Reyranella humidisoli: one gene and its partner. The protein of the gene in region 1 interacts with the protein of each later gene in a pairwise test. Links are inferred from orthologs where the notes say so. Each region holds a gene or a part of one and is shown on either strand. Other genes may lie near its edges.

What was found. Proteins that work in one complex are often made in the same cells at the same time.
Region 2: the proteins of ligA (region 1) and leuS interact in binary tests that used the Escherichia coli proteins (3 or more experiments, as listed by UniProt). The link is inferred for Reyranella humidisoli from one-to-one orthologs.

What each region holds. Positions count from the first base shown.
Region 1 is NZ_JAHOPB010000002.1:264,639-267,720, forward strand. Bases 92-3,052 are described here. They hold ligA (NAD-dependent DNA ligase LigA), read left to right. Parts: upstream 92-468; coding sequence 469-2,637; downstream 2,638-3,052. Other genes in these bases: recN (DNA repair protein RecN), read left to right, coding at 92-458; KQ910_RS19620 (aminopeptidase P family protein), read right to left, coding at 2,850-3,052. Also shown: more of recN, read left to right, coding at 1-91; more of KQ910_RS19620, read right to left, coding at 3,053-3,082. UniProt on the Escherichia coli protein: DNA ligase that catalyzes the formation of phosphodiester linkages between 5'-phosphoryl and 3'-hydroxyl groups in double-stranded DNA using NAD as a coenzyme and as the energy source for the reaction.
Region 2 is NZ_JAHOPB010000001.1:1,225,097-1,228,404, reverse strand. The notes cover bases 1-3,187. They hold leuS (leucine--tRNA ligase), read left to right. Parts: upstream 1-388; coding sequence 389-2,986; downstream 2,987-3,187. Other genes in these bases: KQ910_RS05945 (hypothetical protein), read left to right, coding at 3,017-3,175; KQ910_RS05955 (DUF3576 domain-containing protein), read left to right, coding at 1-284. Outside these bases: KQ910_RS05940 (hypothetical protein), read left to right, coding at 3,220-3,308.

The DNA of each region.
Region 1 (3,082 bases):
GGTCGGCCGCCGGCACCGACCGCGTGCAGTTCACCGTCTCGACCAATCCCGGCGCGCCGCCGTCACCCATTGCAAAAATCGCCTCGGGCGGCGAGCTCTCGCGCTTCCTGCTGGCACTCAAGGTCTGCCTCGCCAAGGTCGGTGATGCGCCGACCATCGTGTTCGACGAGGTCGATTCGGGAATCGGCGGTGCCACAGCGGCTGCCGTCGGCGAGCGGCTGAAGCGGCTGGCCCGGGACGTTCAGGTCCTGGTCGTCACCCATTCGCCGCAGGTCGCCGCCGTCGCCGACCGTCACTGGCTGATCCGCAAGACCACGACCCGCACGACGGCCAGCACCGATGTGCTGTCGCTCGATGCCAAGGGCCGCCGCGAGGAGATCGCGCGCATGCTCTCGGGTGCCGAGGTGACGGTCGAGGCGCGGGCCGCGGCCGACCGGCTGCTGGCGGCGGCGGGCTAGGGAGGCGGCAATGTCCCGTGCGGCGAAGGTCGTGGCGGCGCTCGACGTCGACAAGCTGACCGAGCGGCAGGCCCGCTCCGAACACAAGCGCCTGACGGACGAGATCGTCCATCACGACAAGCTCTATCACGAGAAGGACGAGCCGGAGATCTCGGACGCCGAGTACGACAAGCTCCGGCAGAGATTGAAGGCGATCGAGGCGCGTTTCCCGCAGATCGTCGACATGTTCAGCCCGACGCAGCGCGTCGCGCCCACGCCGACGACGGCCTTCGCCAAGGTCACGCATCGCCGGCCGATGCTGTCGCTCGACAACTGCTTTACCGACGAGGAGCTGCAGGATTTCCTGGATCGCGTGCGCCGTGGCCTGGAACGCGAGACCAACATCGGACCCGAGGACGAGATCGCGTTCAGCTGCGAGGCGAAGATCGACGGCCTCTCGATCAGCCTACGCTACGAGGATGGCGAGTTCGTCCAGGGCGCGACGCGCGGCGACGGCACGACCGGCGAGGATGTCACCGCGAATCTCAAGACCGTGAAGGATATTCCACAAACTTTGAAGGCGCACGGGAAGGATGGCTTCCCGAAGTCGATCGACGTGCGCGGCGAGGTCTACATGGAGCGCTCGGCGTTCCAGGAGATGAACAAGCGGCAGGAGGAGGCGGGAGAAAAGACCTTCGCCAATCCGCGCAACGCCGCCGCGGGTTCGTTGCGCCAGCTCGATGCCGGCATCACCGCGAAGCGTCCCTTGCGCTTCTTCGCCTACGCCTGGGGCGAGGCCGAGCCCCGTTCGTGGAAGACGCACAGTGAATACCTGAAGCTTCTCAAGGCGTGGGGCTTCAAGACCAATCCATTGACCGAGCTGTGCCGGACGCCGGACGAGGTGCGCGCCTTCTACAGGCAGATCGGCGAGGCGCGCCCGTCGCTGGCCTACGACATCGACGGGGTCGTCTACAAGGTCGACCGCATCGACTGGCAGGAGCGGCTGGGGTTCGTCAGTCGCGCGCCGCGCTGGGCGACCGCGCACAAGTTCCCGGCCGAGCAGGCGCGGACGCGGCTGAACGGCATCAACGTCCAGGTCGGACGCACCGGCGCGCTGACGCCGGTCGCCGATCTCGAACCGGTGAACGTCGGCGGCGTGATGGTGGCGCGCGCGACGCTGCACAATGCCGACGAGATCGAGCGGCTCGACGTGCGGGTCGGTGACATGGTCACGATCCAGCGCGCCGGCGACGTGATCCCGCAGGTGCTGGGCTTCGTGGCCGACGAGCGCCCGAAGAACGCGAAGAAGTATCACTTCCCGACGCGCTGCCCCTGTCCGCTCGAGACCGAGGTGAAGGCCGAGGAGGGGGGCGTGGTGCGGCGCTGCTCCGGCGGGCTGGAATGCCCGTTCCAGCAGGTCGAGCGGCTGCGCTACTTCGTGTCGCGCAACTGCTTCGACATCGAGGGACTGGGCGGCACCCATATCGAGAACTTCTTCAACGACGGGCTGCTCAAGGTTCCAGGCGACATCTTCCGCCTGCACGAGCACGAAGCCGATATCAAGAAACGCGAGGGCTGGGGCGACCTTTCCGTGCGCAACCTGCTGGCCGCCATCGAGGCCCGCCGGACCATCTCGCTCGACCGTTTCATCAACGCGATCGGCATTCCCCTGATCGGCGAGGCCACGGCCAAGATCCTCGCCCAGGAATATGGCGATGCCGACACCTGGCTGGCCGAGATGCTGGCCGCCGCGAAGGAGCGCACGGCGCATCCCGATCCGGCGAAGAAGGAGAAGGCCGCGGAGACCGTGGGCCCGAGATATGGCCGGCTGTGCAACGTCGAGCAGATCGGCGTCACCACGGCCGACGCGATGTGCGAGTTCTTCACCGAAGGCCATACGGTCGAGATCATCGAGGACCTGCTGAAGCAGCTCAGCGTCCAGCCGGTGCAGCGGCGAGTGATCGCGGCGGACGCCAGGCTCAAGGACAAGATCGTGGTTTTCACCGGGGAACTCTCGACCATGACCCGCGATGCCGCCAAGGCGCGTGCCGAGGAACTGGGCGCCAAGGTCACGGATTCGGTGTCGAAGAAGACCAGCCTCGTCGTCGTCGGCGAGAACGCCGGCTCGAAAGCCCGTAAGGCCGCCGAACTCGGCGTTCAGACCATGACCGAGGAAGAGTGGGTGAAGCTCAGCGGGTAGTCCATGGTTTGGGTGCTCAAAGAGGCGGGCGTCTTTCCAGAAGAAGATGAACCGCGTCGAATTTCCAAACCACGGCCTCACCCTGAGGAGCGAACGCAGTGAGCGTCTCGAAGGGTGGGCACGAGCACATCGTCTGTAGCCCATCCTTTGAGACGCGGCCTGTGGCCGCTCCTCAGGATGAGGTGGTGTGGTTCAGCTCGGCACGAAAAAGGTCAGATCGCGCGCGTTGCCTGTTCGAGCCAGGTGCGTGTCGCTTCGTCGACGTTCGGCCCGACCGTCTCGCGCACACGGCGGTGATAGTCGTTGAGCCACTGCTTCTCGGCCTCGGTCAGCAGCGACCGCTCGATGCAGGCAAGGTCGATCGGGGCAAGGGTCAGGGTCTCGAACTCGAGATACTTGCGATCGGCGCCTTTGATCTCGACCTCCTTCACCGCCACGAGGTTCT
Region 2 (3,308 bases), on another replicon or contig:
CGATCAACTTCATCCCGCTGGTATCGGCCGATCCGTTCGGCGGCGTCATCATCACCGACTGGTACACGCCGTCGGAGACGCCCAACGAGCGCATGAAGGTCCAGGTCACGATCCTCGACCGCGAACTGCGTGCCGATGGCGTCCGCGTCTCGGTCTTCAAGCAGCAGACCAGCCCCCGGGGCGGCAACTGGGTCGACGCCCAGGTCGACCCGCGCACCAACATCGACATCGAGAACGCCATCCTGACGCGCGCCCGGCAGCTCCGCATTGCCGGCGGTTCCTGAGACTGGCCCACTTCTCTCTGTCAAAAGCTTGACGTGAGAGGCCGCAGCGGGCATCCGCTGCGGCCTCCGTCTTTTTCGGAACACCCTTTTTCGGGAACATCTCCGTGTCTTCGACACCCGCCGCACCCACCGTGCGCTACAATTTCAGCGAAACCGAGAGCAAGTGGCAGAAAGTCTGGGAAGATCGCCAGACCTTCAAGGCCGCGATGGATAAGGCGCGCCCGAAATACTACGTGCTCGAGATGTTCCCCTACCCGTCGGGGCGCATCCACATGGGCCACGTGCGCAACTACACGCAGGGCGACGTGATCGCCCGCTACAAGCGCGCCAAGGGCTTCAACGTCCTGCATCCGATGGGCTGGGACGCGTTCGGGCTGCCGGCCGAGAACGCCGCCATGGAGAAGAAGGTCCATCCGAAGAAGTGGACCTACGAGAACATCGCCACGATGAAGAAGCAGCTGAAGTCGATGGGCCTGTCCCTCGACTGGAGCCGCGAGCTGGCGACCTGCGACCCGACCTACTACCGCCACCAGCAGAAGATGTTCCTCGACTTCTGGAAGGCCGGCCTCGCCTACCGCAAGGAGGCCTGGGTCAACTGGGATCCCGTCGACAACACCGTGCTGGCCAACGAGCAGGTGATCGAGGGCAAGGGCTGGCGCACCGGCGCCCCCGTGGAGCGCCGCAAGCTCACCCAGTGGAACCTCAAGATCACCCACTTCGCCGACGAGCTGCTGAGCCGCCTCGACACGCTCGACCGCTGGCCCGAGAAAGTGCGCCTGATGCAGGCGAACTGGATCGGCAAGAGCCGCGGCGCGCGCGTCTTCTGGGAACTGACCGACGCCTCCGGCGCCGATCATGGCCAGCTCGAGATCTTCACGACCCGGCCCGACACGCTGTTCGGCGCCTCGTTCATGGCGCTGTCGGCCGAGCATCCGCTGGTCCAGGGCCTCGCGTCGACCGATCCCGGCCTGCAGCACTTCGTTGCCGAGTGCCGCAAGACCGGCACCGCCGCCGCCGAGGTCGAGACCGCCGAGAAGCAGGGCTACAGGCTGCCGCTGCTGGCGAAGCATCCGCTGATCCCGGGCAAGACGGTTCCGGTGTTCGCCGCCAACTTCGTGCTGATGGAATACGGCACGGGCGCGATCTTCGGTTGCCCAGGCCACGACGAGCGCGACCACGAGTTCGCGACCAAGTACGGCCTGCCGATCCTGCAGGTCGTGGCGCCGGCTGACGGCAAGAAACTCGACATCGCCGCCGCGCCCTATGTCGAGGACGGCGTCATCGTGAACTCCGGGTTCCTCGACGGGCTCGGCGTCGAAGAAGCGAAGGCCAAGGTGATCGCGCGCCTGGAGGAGATCGGCGTCGGCAAGGGCACGACGCAGTATCGCCTGCGCGACTGGCTGGTCTCGCGCCAGCGCTATTGGGGTTGCCCGATCCCGGCCATCCATTGCGAGAGCTGCGGCGTCGTGCCGGTGCCGGACAAGGACCTGCCGGTGCAGTTGCCTGACGACGTCACCTTCGACCGGCCGGGCAATCCGCTGGACCGCCATCCGACGTGGAAGCATGTGCCTTGCCCGACCTGCGGCAAGCCCGCGCGTCGCGAGACCGACACGTTCGACACCTTCATCGATTCGAGCTGGTACTTCGACCGTTTCACGTCGCCTGGTCTCGAGACCGCGCCGTTCGATCGCGAGGAGAACCAGTACTGGATGCCGGTCGATCAGTATATCGGCGGCGTCGAGCACGCGATCCTGCACCTGCTCTATTCGCGTTTCTGGACGCGCGCGATGCGCGAGGTCCAGATGACCAGCCGCGACGAGCCGTTCGACGGCCTCTTCACCCAGGGCATGGTCTGCCACGAGACCTATCGCGCGAGCGACGGGACGTGGCTGACGCCCGAGGAGATCGGGCGCGGCGACGGCGGCCAGGTCGTGCGCCTCTCCGACAGGAGCCCCGTCGAGGTCGGCCGCTCGGAGAAGATGTCCAAGTCGAAGAAAAACGTCGTCGACCCGGACGAGATCATCCGCGACTACGGCGCCGACACCGCGCGCTGGTTCATGCTGTCCGACAGCCCGCCCGAGCGCGATCTCGAATGGACCGAGGCCGGCGTCACCGGAGCCTGGCGCTTCCAGCAGCGCCTGTTCCGCATCGCCTCGCAGGCGATCGAGTCGCTGCCGGCGATCGGCACGGCCAGGCCCGCGACCTTCTCCGATGCCGCCACCGCGCTGCGTCGTGCGGCGCACAAGTCCATTGCCGGCATCTCCGCCGACATCGAGGCCTTCCACTTCAACAAGGCCGTGGCGCGTCTCTACGAGTTCGCCAACACGATCGACGCGGTGAAGGCGACCGATGAGTCGACACGCTGGGCGCTGCGCGAGGCGCTTGAGATCTTCGTGCGCCTGATCGGGCCGATGACGCCGCATCTCGCGGAGGAACTCTGGCACGCGCTCGGCCACCGCAGCCTGCTGGCCGATGCGCCGTGGCCGCTGGCCGAGGACGCGCTGCTGGTCGACGACACGGTCACGGTCGCCGTACAGTTGAACGGCAAGCTGCGCGGCACCATCGCGCTCGCCAAGGATGCGCCCAAGGACGTGGCGGAAGCCGCCGCGCTGGCGCTGCCCGAACTGGTACGCGGACTCGACGGCAAGACGCCGAAGCGGGTGATCGTCGTGCCGAATCGCATCGTAAACGTCGTGGTCTAAGGGCCGCAGAGCCAGGGAGGGCCAGCACACATGGCACGCAAGCCGAACTACGATTTCGAGCGTCGCGAACGCGAGCGTCTCAAGGCCATCAAGGTCGCCGAGAAGGCCGAAGCCAAGCGCGCCGCCCGCGAGCGCGCCAAGCAGGAAGAGGACGCCGCCGCCGACCCGGCGACCGACAAGGCCTCGTAGAGCGCAGCCGATCGACTCGCTCTGCGTTGCCCGCGAGCGAGTTCATGACGCCCAGACTTACGCCCGATAGCGACACTTCCGGCCCTGCGCAGAGGCCGCGGGCCGGCCTGTGGCCGGGCCTGATCTGCAGCCT